Regions from separate parts of the Citrobacter telavivensis genome, predicted to be linked through region 4. Evidence: predicted binding sites of a transcription regulator. Region 4 holds the regulator's gene; each other region holds the start of a gene.
What was found. The regulator sigma-54, encoded in region 4, starts transcription at its own class of promoters, with help from an activator protein. The targets are predictions, from matches to a motif close to GTTGGCACANNTTTCGCTNT.

Region 1: hypA (hydrogenase maturation nickel metallochaperone HypA) is a predicted target of sigma-54. The motif match lies at 1,191-1,210, and genes of this name have one in related genera.
Region 2: norV (anaerobic nitric oxide reductase flavorubredoxin) is a predicted target of sigma-54. The motif match lies at 1,487-1,506, and genes of this name have one in related genera.
Region 3: glnA (glutamate--ammonia ligase) is a predicted target of sigma-54. The motif match lies at 1,970-1,989, and genes of this name have one in related genera.

Annotation. Positions count from the first base shown of each region.
Region 1 covers NZ_JBGUBF010000002.1:649,826-652,948, reverse strand. Annotated here, with positions in the region: gene hycB (formate hydrogenlyase subunit HycB) at 1-429, opposite strand, end outside; gene hycA (formate hydrogenlyase regulator HycA) at 566-1,027, opposite strand; gene hypA (hydrogenase maturation nickel metallochaperone HypA) at 1,238-1,588, shown strand; gene hypB (hydrogenase nickel incorporation protein HypB) at 1,592-2,464, shown strand; gene ACERJC_RS14125 (HypC/HybG/HupF family hydrogenase formation chaperone) at 2,455-2,727, shown strand; gene hypD (hydrogenase formation protein HypD) at 2,727-3,123, shown strand, end outside.
Region 2 covers NZ_JBGUBF010000002.1:672,790-675,912, reverse strand. Annotated here, with positions in the region: gene norR (nitric oxide reductase transcriptional regulator NorR) at 1-1,364, opposite strand, end outside; gene norV (anaerobic nitric oxide reductase flavorubredoxin) at 1,554-3,002, shown strand; gene norW (NADH:flavorubredoxin reductase NorW) at 2,999-3,123, shown strand, end outside.
Region 3 covers NZ_JBGUBF010000007.1:146,658-149,780, reverse strand. Annotated here, with positions in the region: gene glnL (nitrogen regulation protein NR(II)) at 1-200, opposite strand, end outside; gene glnA (glutamate--ammonia ligase) at 475-1,884, opposite strand; gene typA (ribosome-dependent GTPase TypA) at 2,261-3,123, shown strand, end outside.
Region 4 covers NZ_JBGUBF010000008.1:75,268-78,390, reverse strand. Annotated here, with positions in the region: gene lptB (LPS export ABC transporter ATP-binding protein) at 1-482, shown strand, start outside; gene rpoN (RNA polymerase factor sigma-54) at 530-1,963, shown strand; gene hpf (ribosome hibernation promoting factor) at 1,986-2,273, shown strand; gene ptsN (PTS IIA-like nitrogen regulatory protein PtsN) at 2,389-2,880, shown strand; gene rapZ (RNase adapter RapZ) at 2,914-3,123, shown strand, end outside.

The sequences.
Region 1 (3,123 bases), on a different contig from region 4:
GCATTTCACCGCAATGGCGCGCACGCCCGGAACCCAGTCCAGCAGTGTGCTGACGCGAGCCGGTGCCGGCGGCGCAGGCGGGGCTTTCGGGGTATTGGCATTGGCCGGGATATGCAGCGGACGGCTGCCGGAAAATTCGATCGCGCCAAACGGACAGGCGATGCCGCACAGTTTGCAGCTCACGCACAAGCTTTCATTGAGCTGCACAGCGCCATCCACCCGGTTAATGGCGTTGACCGGACATACGGTGGCGCAGGGGGCATCTTCACAGTGGTGGCAAAGCTGCGGCGCAGATTCTTTTTCATTCAGCATCACTTTCAGGCGCGGCATAGACTGCAAGCCGTGCTGGCGATGCGTCTCTGAACAGGCGGCCTCACAGGTGTGGCAGCCGATACAGAGCGTGGAGTCAGCAATTACAAAACGATTCACCAGGCATTCCTCAGGTGATAGTCATTTTTGACGAAAACATGCCGATGAAATGTCAGTATCGACACTTATCGACACGTCTGTCCCTCAAATCGTCGTGACAACCGATGACACGACGTCACAACGCAAAACGCCGCGTTCAGGCCGCCGGGTTTTGTCCCGCCACCAGTTGGCTCAGATTGATCGGCGATCCGCTCTCAACGGCGGTATACAGTCGGTCATAGACGCTGGAGATTTTATCGAGATAGTGTTCCAGCACCTGCTCGCGGTCACGGTTGCTGACCCGCTCGTCCACTTTGCCGTCAATGCTCAATTGCGCCTGTGCAATCCGTTGTTTATCTTCGCCATCTTTTGTTTCGACGTAATACTCGATGGTGTGGCTGTTGAAGCCATCCGCCATCGTGACGGTGATACGAAAGTGTTCGAACAGCACGAAGCAGAGATCTTTATCCGGCGCGCAGCTCATCGCATGATGCAGACGCGCTTTCGACAGGGTGATCCCCTGAACCAGCGAGTTACAGTAAATATGCCACTGGTCCTGTAGGCGACGATGCCGCTGCGCGATGTAATCGGCTTTTTCGCTTATTTCCCAAATAGTCATGTCAGGTTACCCGTTTAACAGAGATAGCCTGCCATAAGCATTTTCCATGCCAGTTTTTAACTAATTGTTTTTTCATGAATTTAAAAATAAATGACGGATGTCGACGTCCAGATGACATGTCATTTCGTCATCATCGTCATCGGCTAACGCACGCAATTTTCAGGCTGGCATAGTTATTGCTTAACCCTGCCCATAACATCGGGAGGTGACATGCACGAAATTACCCTTTGCCAGCGGGCGCTGGAATTGATCGAACAACAGGCCGTCGCGCACGGCGCAAAACGGATAACTGGGGTCTGGCTCAAAATTGGCGCATTTTCTTGCGTAGAAACCAGCGCTCTCTCCTTTTGTTTTGATCTGGTATGCCGTGGCACCGTTGCGGAAGGTTGTAAACTGCACCTCGAGGAACAAGAAGCCGAATGCTGGTGTGAATCCTGTCAGCAATACGTCACCTTACTCACCCAGCGCGTACGCCGTTGTCCGCAATGCAATAGCGACACGCTGCAGATCGTGGCTGATGACGGATTACAGATTCGACGAATAGAAATAGATCAGGAGTGAGCGATGTGTACAACATGTGGTTGCGCTGAAGGCAACCTTTATATAGAGGGTGATGAGCATAACCCTCATTCCGCGTTTCGCAGCGCGCCTTTTGCCCCGGCAGCTCGCCCGGCACTGAATATTACTGGCATCAAAACGTCCGAATTCACCCCGAGCCAGACTGAAGAAGGCGATCTGCACTACGGTCACGGTGAAGCCGGAACCCACGCGCCAGGTATGAGCCAGCGTCGTATGCTGGAAGTGGAAATCGACGTGCTGGATAAGAACAACCGGCTGGCTGAGCGCAACCGCGCCCGCTTCGCCGCGCGCCAGCAGTTGGTGCTCAACCTCGTCTCCAGTCCAGGCTCCGGTAAAACGACCCTGCTCACCGAAACGTTGATGAAGCTGAAAGACAGCGTGCCGTGTGCCGTTATTGAAGGCGACCAGCAGACGGTCAACGATGCGGCGCGCATTCGTGCCACCGGCACGCCAGCCATTCAGGTCAACACCGGCAAAGGCTGTCACCTTGACGCGCAGATGATTGCCGATGCCGCGCCACGTCTGCCGCTGGCAGACCACGGTATTCTGTTTATCGAAAACGTCGGCAATCTCGTCTGCCCGGCGAGCTTTGATCTCGGCGAACGCCATAAAGTGGCAGTGCTTTCTGTCACTGAAGGCGAAGACAAGCCGCTGAAATACCCGCATATGTTCGCTGCCGCCTCGCTGATGCTGCTCAACAAAGTCGACCTGCTGCCGTACCTGAATTTCGACGTTGAGAAGTGCATTGCCAGCGCCCGGGAAGTCAACCCGGACATCGAGATCATCCTGATTTCCGCCACCAGCGGCGAAGGGATGGATCTGTGGCTGAACTGGCTGGAGGCACAGCGATGTGCATAGGCGTTCCCGGCCAAATCCGCACCATTGAAGGTAACCTGGCGAAAGTCGACGTTTGCGGTATTCAGCGCGACGTCGATCTGACGCTGGTCGGCAGTTGCGATGAGCACGGTGAACCCCGTCTAAACCAGTGGGTACTGGTCCACGTCGGTTTTGCCATGAGCGTGATTAACGAAGCCGAAGCGCGCGACACGCTCGATGCGTTCCAGAACATGTTTGATGTTGAGCCTGACGTCGGCGCTCTGCTGTATGGCGAGGGGAAATAATGCGTTTTGTTGATGAATACCGCGCGCCGGAACAGGTGATGCAACTGATTGAGCACCTGCGTGAACGTGCCGCGCATCTGCCGTACACCGCCGAACGTCCGCTGCGCATTATGGAAGTTTGTGGCGGTCATACGCACGCCATCTTTAAATTCGGCCTCGACCAGTTGCTCCCCGAAAACGTGGAGTTCATCCACGGCCCGGGCTGTCCGGTCTGCGTGTTGCCAATGGGGCGTATCGACAGTTGCGTGGAAATTGCCAGCCATCCGGAGGTGATTTTCTGTACCTTTGGCGACGCCATGCGCGTGCCGGGGAAACAGGGATCGCTGTTACAGGCGAAATCGCGCGGTGCGGACATTCGCATTGTCTACTCGCCGATGGATGCGCTCAAACTGGCGC
Region 2 (3,123 bases), on a different contig from region 4:
TGATTGCGCGGGATATCCGCCGCCACTTCCGGCTGCGACGTCATCGCCTCCTCCTGTAACGCGAAATGCGGCACTTCCAGTACGATGTCGTCTCTGGCCCGGGTCGCCCGCGCCAGCACCACCGCCCGATGAATGGCATGTTCCAGCTCACGCACATTACCCGGCCAGCCGTAATTCAACAGATGGCTGCGCGCGCCCGAACTGAGCACTACGCGGGAAAGCCCCAGCCGTAGTCGGCACTGCTCGCAAAAATAGCCCGCCAGCAGCACCACATCCTCACCGCGTTCTCGTAGCGGAGGAACGGAAAGCGGGAACACGCTCAGGCGATGAAACAGATCGGCACGAAAACGTCCCGCCAGCACCTCTTCGCGCAGACTGCGGTTGGTCGCCGCCAGCACGCGCACATCCACGCGCAAACTGCGGTCGTCGCCGACACGCTGAATATCGCCGTACTGCAACACGCGAAGCAGTTTCGCCTGCAGCGCCAGCGACAGCTCCCCAATTTCGTCAAGAAACAGCGTGCCGTTATCGGCCATTTCAAACTTGCCACTGCGGTTGCTGATGGCCCCGGTAAACGCCCCTTTCACATGACCAAACAGTTCACTCTCCGCCACACTTTCCGGCAGTGCGGCACAGTTCAGATAGACCAGCGGATTGACCGCACGAGGTGAACCTTCGTGAATCGCCTTCGCCACCAGCTCTTTCCCGGTGCCGGTTTCGCCGCTGATTAACACATTGAGATCGGAGCCTGCCACAATCTCGATCTCTTTTTTCAACTGCATCATGTTCGGCGAGAGGCCAATCAGCTGCGTCTCTTTTACCTGTTCGAAATCGATACCCGAACCTGGCAGCATATTCTGGCGTTCCAGTTGTTCAATCAGCAGCGCATTGTTGAGCGCACCGGCGGCCAGCGCGGCGATCAGCCGTAACTCTTCATCACTGAAAACATCAAACTGGTCTGGCGCCATACCGTCGAGCGTCAGCGCACCAATCAGGTTCTGCCCGGCAAAAAGCGGCAGCCCAATGCAGGCGTGCACTTTCAGGCTCTCCTGCCCCGGGATCAGCCCGTCATACGGATCGGGCAGGGAACTGTCCGCTGGAAAGCGCACCACGTCGCCGGCGCGGGCGATGGCCTCCAGTCGGGGATGCCCTTCCAGCGTAAAACGCCTGCCGAGCACATCGCGAGCAAGACCGTCAATCGCCAGCGGGATAAACTGGCGCGCCTCATAGCGCAGTAGCGCTGAGGCGTCGCATTCCAGTACCTGACGCAGCGTGGTAATCAGACGTTGAAACCGATCCTGATGACCCACTCCGCGCTGTAATTCAATGGCGATACCCGCCAGCACATCAACGGAAAAACTCATGGTGTCCTCACTGTCATTTTGACAATTCATGGTGTCATATTGACTGTGTCATGGATAGTCTTTTTGACTACCATTTAATGAGTATAGAAACAACATTTTATTGTAAATCAACAAATTAAAAAGTTGGCACGTGGCCTGCAATATGCAAAGCAACTTACTTTGAACAACGCTGAATTAATTGAGGTTGCTATGTCTATTCTGGTTAAAAATAACATTCATTGGGTTGGCCAACGTGACTGGGAAGTGCGTGATTTCCACGGAACTGAATACAAAACGCTGCGCGGCAGCAGCTACAACAGCTATCTCATCCGTGAAGAAAAAAATGTTCTGATCGATACCGTCGATCATAAATTCAGCCGCGAATTTGTGCAGAACCTGCGTAATGAAATTGACCTCGCAGATATCGATTACATCATTATCAACCATGCGGAAGAAGATCACGCCGGGGCGCTGACCGAACTGATGATGCAGATCCCGGATACGCCCATCTACTGCACCGCCAACGCCATTGACTCGATTACCGGCCACCACCACCATCCGGAGTGGAACTTTAACGTCGTGAAAACCGGCGATACGCTGGATATCGGCAACGGCAAGCAGCTGATCTTCGTGGAAACCCCGATGCTGCACTGGCCGGACAGCATGATGACCTACATGACCGGCGATGCCGTCCTGTTCAGTAACGACGCTTTCGGTCAGCACTACTGTGACGAACGTCTGTTTAACGATGAAGTGGATCAAACCGAACTGTTCGAGCAGTGCCAGCGCTATTACGCCAACATCCTGACCCCGTTCAGCCGACTGGTGACGCCAAAAATTAGCGAAATCCTCGGCTTCAACCTGCCGGTGGATATGATTGCCACCTCTCACGGTGTGGTCTGGCGCGATAATCCCACCCAGATTGTTGAGTTATATCTGAAATGGGCGGCGGACTATCAGGAAGACAGGATCACGATTTTCTACGACACCATGTCCAATAACACCCGCATGATGGCGGATGCGATTGCCCAGGGGATTAACGAAGTCGACCCGAGCGTGGCGGTGAAAATTTTTAATGTCGCCCGCAGCGATAAAAATGAAATCCTGACCAACGTCTTCCGCTCGAAAGGCGTGCTGGTCGGCACCTCCACGATGAACAACGTGATGATGCCGAAAATCGCCGGTCTGGTGGAAGAGATGACCGGACTGCGTTTTCGTAACAAACGCGCCAGCGCCTTTGGCTCCCACGGCTGGAGCGGCGGTGCGGTTGACCGCTTATCCACCCGTTTACAGGATGCCGGTTTTGAAATGTCCCTGAGCCTGAAGGCTAAATGGCGCCCGGATCTGGATGCGCTGGATCTGTGCCGTCAGCACGGTCGCGACATCGCGCGTCAGTGGGCGCTCGCGCCGCTGCCGGAAGTGACAGTGAAAGCGACGGCGAAAGACGAAGCGTGCGCCTGCGCCGCCGCAGCGGCAGCCGACCTCGGTCCGTGCATGCAGTGCAGCGTGTGCCAGTGGATTTACGATCCGGCAAAAGGTGAACCGTTGCAGGACGTTGCGCCGGGTACGCCGTGGAGCGACGTACCAGACAACTTCCTGTGCCCGGAATGTTCATTAGGCAAAGACGTCTTCGACGTGCTGGCAACGGAGGCAAAATGAGCCGGGGAATCGTCATCATTGGTTCGGGCTTCGCCGCCCGCCAGTTAGTTAAAAACATTCGCAAGCAGGACGCGGATGTCCCGTTAACCCTGATTGCGGCTGACAGCATGGATGAGTACAA
Region 3 (3,123 bases), on a different contig from region 4:
CGCATCAGCCCGATATTCAAAGAAAAATAGCTCAGGAGTTCAGGAAGCGGCGTACCAAACAGTTTGCGGGAGCTTTGAGCGAGTAACTGCTGCGCGGCCGGGTTGGCGTAATGCACTGCAAGCTCATCGTCGACCAGTAAGATGCTGTTGATTAAAGAATTGAGGATCTGCCCAGCATCGGGCAGCGTGCCTGTTGCCATATAGCAGTCTCCTGAATAGTGTGCACCAATTTAGTGCATTATAGCTTTTTATGTAGAAAAAGCGCGAAGGATCAGATTGTTGACGGTGAAAAAAGCCCATCGTGTGATGGGCTAAAAGTTTCCACGGCAACTAAAATTCTCCGTATCTTTCTTACCGCAGCGGTGTTGGCTGCTCTCAGTCACCCGAATCACTTAGTGGACTAAGCTCATCGGGATTCCTTCGATTGCCGCCTTGCTGCAATAAGAAATCTACGGGAATTACAACTAATTATCATTAAACGCTGTAGTACAACTCAAACTCTACCGGGTGCGGCGTCATGCGTACGCGGTCATTTTCTTCAATGCGCAGCGCGATGTAAGCATCGATGGCTTCATCAGTAAACACGCCACCCGCTTTCAGGAATTCGCGGTCCAGATTCAGCTCGTTCAGTGCTTCTTCCAGAGAGCCAGCAACCTGTGGGATCTCTTTCGCTTCTTCCGGCGGCAGGTCGTACAAGTTTTTGTCCATTGCTTCGCCCGGGTGGATCTTGTTCTTAATACCGTCAAGACCCGCCATCAGCAGGGCAGCAAAGCACAGGTACGGGTTCGCTGCGGGATCCGGGAAACGGACTTCGATACGACGTGCTTTCGGAGAAGCCACCACCGGAATACGGATAGAAGCAGAACGGTTACGGGCAGAGTAAGCCAGCATGACCGGTGCTTCGTAACCCGGGACCAGACGCTTGTAAGAGTTGGTGGTCGGGTTCGCCAGGGCGTTGATCGCTTTAGCGTGTTTGATTACGCCGCCAATGTAGTACAGCGCTTGCTCAGACAGGCCCGCATATTTGTCGCCAGAGAACAGGTTGGTGCCGTTTTTGGACAGAGACATGTGGCAGTGCATGCCGGAACCGTTATCGCCAAACATGGGTTTCGGCATGAAGGTCGCGGTTTTGCCGAAGCGGTGAGCGACGTTGTGCACTACGTATTTGTAGATCTGAATTTCGTCCGCTTTTTTGGTCATGGTGTTGAAGCGGGTCGCCACTTCGTTCTGACCTGCGGTTGCTACTTCATGGTGGTGAGCTTCAACAACCAGGCCCATCTGCTCCATTACCAGACACATTTCAGAACGGATGTCCTGAGCGGAGTCAACGGGTGGAACCGGGAAGTAGCCGCCTTTCACCGCCGGACGGTGACCTTTGTTACCACCTTCGTACTGGGTGGAGGAGTTCCATGCGCCTTCGATGTCATCGATGGCCACGTGAGAACCGGAGATTGACGCGCCGAAACGGACGTCATCAAACAGGAAGAATTCAGGTTCTGGCCCAAACAGAACGGTATCCGCGATACCCGTGGAGCGCAGGTACTCTTCAGCACGCTTGGCGATAGAACGCGGGTCGCGGTCATAGCCCTGCAGGGTGCCGGGTTCCAGGATATCACAACGGATGATCAGCGTAGAATCCGCGAAGAACGGGTCGATAACCGCGGTAGATGCATCCGGCATCAGCACCATGTCGGATTCGTTGATGCCTTTCCAGCCACCAATCGAAGAGCCGTCAAACATTTTGCCTTCTTCGAAGAATTCGGCATTTACCTGATGAGCAGGAATCGTGACGTGCTGTTCTTTACCTTTGGTATCAGTGAAGCGCAAATCAACAAACTTCACTTCGTGCTCATTCAGCATCGTCAAAACGTGTTCAGCGGACATACTTAACTCTCCAGATTGGTCATAGTCGTCGTGGTAACGAGGTGTTCAATTCTTTATTCATTGGCCGTGTCGCCGTAAAAAAGATAAAGCGAAATCTGTGCCAACTTTTAAATTGCCCCTAAAAGGCGTTATCATGCGCACCATCGTGCAAAAGGGTTGCACCATGTTGTGTATGTTGCACCAGTATAGTGCTTTAATGTGAACATTGAGCACCATATTGGTGCAATGAACCGTGTATAACCCTTTTAACGCTCCGTGAAAGCGATCACAAAGAATCTCTGCAATACTTGTTTGCGGAGGATGTTTGTGATCCTGTTTTGTAGTGCGATTAATCCGTGTACAATAACGCGCTATTTCTAATGCCTGAGGCAAAGTTGTGATCGAAAATTTGCGTAACATCGCCATCATCGCGCACGTTGACCATGGTAAAACTACCCTGGTTGATAAGCTGCTGCAGCAATCCGGTACGTTCGACTCTCGTGCCGAAACTCAAGAGCGTGTGATGGACTCCAACGATTTGGAGAAAGAGCGTGGGATTACCATCCTCGCGAAAAACACCGCTATCAAATGGAATGATTACCGTATCAACATCGTTGATACCCCTGGGCACGCAGACTTCGGTGGTGAAGTTGAGCGTGTCATGTCCATGGTTGACTCAGTGCTGCTGGTGGTTGACGCATTTGACGGCCCGATGCCGCAGACGCGCTTCGTGACCAAAAAAGCCTTTGCGCATGGCCTGAAGCCAATCGTGGTTATCAACAAAGTTGACCGTCCTGGCGCGCGTCCGGACTGGGTTGTCGATCAGGTATTTGACCTGTTCGTGAACCTCGACGCGACCGACGAACAGCTGGACTTCCCGATCATCTACGCTTCCGCGCTGAACGGTATTGCCGGTCTGGATCACGAAGATATGGCGGAAGACATGACCCCGCTGTATCAGGCGATTGTCGACCACGTACCTGCGCCGGACGTTGACCTTGATGGTCCGTTCCAGATGCAGATCTCTCAGCTGGACTACAACAACTACGTTGGCGTTATCGGCATCGGCCGCATCAAACGCGGTAAAGTGAAGCCGAACCAGCAGATCACTATCGTGGATAGCGAAGGCAAAACCCGTAACGGTAAAGTCGGTAAAGTCCTGACTCACCTGGGTCTGGAGCGTATTGAATCCACCGAAGCTGAAGCAGGTGACATCATCGCGATCACCGGTCTGGGCGAGCTGAACATCTCTGACACCAT
Region 4 (3,123 bases):
ATCTGCCACAGGAAGCCTCGATTTTCCGTCGTCTGAGCGTGTTCGACAACCTGATGGCAGTACTGCAAATTCGTGACGATCTCTCTAGCGAACAGCGTGAAGACCGTGCGAACGAGTTGATGGAAGAGTTTCACATTGAGCATCTGCGCGACAACATGGGTCAGTCGCTCTCCGGGGGGGAACGTCGCCGTGTGGAAATCGCCCGCGCGCTGGCCGCCAATCCAAAATTTATCCTGCTGGATGAACCGTTTGCTGGCGTTGACCCCATCTCCGTTATCGATATCAAACGCATTATTGAGCATCTGCGTGACAGCGGCCTCGGCGTGTTGATTACCGACCATAACGTCCGTGAAACGCTGGCCGTGTGTGAGCGAGCCTATATCGTGAGCCAGGGACACCTGATTGCGCACGGTACGCCGACAGAAATCCTGCAGGACGAACACGTTAAGCGCGTATACCTTGGGGAAGACTTCAGACTCTGATAGGGTAGAAGTTTGTGACGTCATAGCGGGAGAAGACGACTCTGAACATGAAGCAAGGTTTGCAACTCAGGCTGAGCCAACAACTGGCGATGACGCCGCAACTACAACAGGCGATTCGTCTGTTGCAGTTGTCCACGCTGGAACTGCAGCAGGAACTCCAGCAGGCGCTGGAAAGTAATCCGCTGCTGGAGCAAACCGATCTTCACGACGAAGTTGATACCCGCGAAACTCAGGACAGTGAATCGCTGGATACCGCCGACGCCCTCGAACAAAAAGAGATGCCGGAAGAGTTACCGCTCGACGCCAGCTGGGATGAAATCTACACCGCCGGGACGCCATCGGGCACCAGCGGTGACTACATCGACGACGAACTGCCCGTTTACCAGGGAGAAACCACACAGACCCTACAGGATTATCTGATGTGGCAGGTAGAACTAACCCCGTTCTCCGATACCGACCGCGCGATCGCCACCTCGATTGTTGATGCCGTTGACGACACTGGCTATCTCACCGTTTCGCTGGACGATATCCTCGAAAGCATGGGCAATGAAGAGGTGGGTCTTGACGAGGTTGAAGCCGTTCTCAAACGTATTCAGCGGTTTGATCCTGTTGGCGTGGCGGCAAAAGATCTGCGCGATTGTCTGCTGATCCAGCTCTCACAGTTCGACAAAGCGACGCCTTTCCTTGAAGAAGCCCGGCAGATCATCAGCGATCATCTCGATCTGCTGGCGAACCACGACTTCCGCACCCTGATGCGCGTCACGCGCCTCAAAGAAGAGGTGCTCAAAGAGGCGGTCAATCTGATTCAGTCGCTCGATCCCCGCCCCGGTCAGTCGATCCAGACCGGTGAGCCAGAATACGTGATCCCGGATGTACTGGTGCGTAAGCATAACGGTCACTGGACGGTCGAGCTCAACGGCGACAGCGTTCCCCGCCTACAGATTAATCAGCACTACGCCGCAATGTGCAGCGGTGGACGCAATGACGCCGACAGCCAGTACATCCGCAGCAATTTGCAGGACGCAAAGTGGTTGATTAAGAGTCTGGAGAGCCGCAACGATACCCTGCTGCGCGTCAGTCGCTGTATCGTTGAACAGCAGCAAGCCTTCTTTGAGCAAGGCGAAGAGTTTATGAAACCGATGGTGCTGGCGGATATCGCCCAGGCCGTTGAGATGCACGAGTCGACCATTTCTCGTGTGACCACGCAGAAGTATCTGCACAGTCCACGCGGCATTTTTGAACTGAAGTATTTTTTCTCCAGCCATGTGAATACCGAGGGGGGTGGCGAAGCTTCCTCCACGGCGATCCGCGCACTGGTGAAGAAGTTGATTGCGGCGGAAAACCCCGCGAAGCCCCTGAGCGACAGCAAGCTAACATCGATATTGTCGGAACAAGGTATCATGGTGGCGCGCCGCACCGTTGCGAAGTACCGAGAGTCTTTATCCATTCCGCCGTCAAACCAGCGCAAACAACTGGTTTGACCCAACCGATAAGGAAGACACTATGCAGCTCAACATCACTGGAAACAACGTCGAGATCACAGAAGCCCTGCGTGACTTTGTGAATACCAAGTTCGCCAAACTCGAACAGTATTTCGACAGGATCAATCAGGTCTATATTGTGTTGAAAGTGGAGAAAGTCACCCACATCTCGGATGCAACACTGCATGTAAACGGTGGCGAAATTCACGCCAGCGCGGAAGGTCAGGATATGTACGCGGCCATTGATGGCCTGATTGATAAGCTGGCAAGACAGCTCACTAAACACAAAGATAAATTGAAACAACACTAATTGTCCGGGCAGTTAGCGGGTGCAGGACGGCCTGTTGTGCAGAACAACAGGCCATTTGTACAGTTAGCGCTCCGAACTTGTCCCGCCGTTGTGGGGCAGGTTCTTAGGTGAAATTATGATAAATAACGATACGTCTCTACAACTGAGCAGTGTACTTAACCAGGAATGTACGCGCAGTGCCGTTCACTGCCAGAGCAAAAAACGCGCGCTGGAAATCATCAGTGAACTGGCGGCAAAACAGCTCAGTTTACCGCCGCAGGTCGTTTTTGAAGCGATCCTGACGCGCGAAAAAATGGGCAGTACCGGCATCGGCAATGGGATCGCCATCCCGCACGGTAAGCTGGAAGAAGATACCCTGCGCGCCGTCGGCGTGTTTGTGCAACTGGAAACGCCAATCGCCTTCGACGCGATTGATAACCAACCCGTTGATCTGCTTTTTGCTCTGCTGGTGCCTGCGGATCAAACCAAAACGCATCTGCATACGTTATCACTGGTGGCTAAGCGTCTGGCGGATAAAACCATCTGCCGTCGGCTGCGCGCCGCACAAAGTGATGAAGAGTTGTATCAAATCATCACTGACACCGAAGGTGGTCAGGATGAAGCGTAACTCCCCTTTTGCCGTGGTGAGGAGAAACAGTACATGGTACTGATGATCGTCAGCGGTCGTTCAGGGTCAGGTAAATCTGTTGCCCTGCGCGCGCTGGAAGATATGGGCTTTTACTGCGTGGATAACCTCCCCGTGGTGCTGTTACCCGATCTGGCTCGTACGCTTGCCGAACGCCAGATTTCGGCAGCGGTCAGCATTGACGTACGCAATATGCCAGAGTCGCCAGAAATTTTTGAGCAAGCA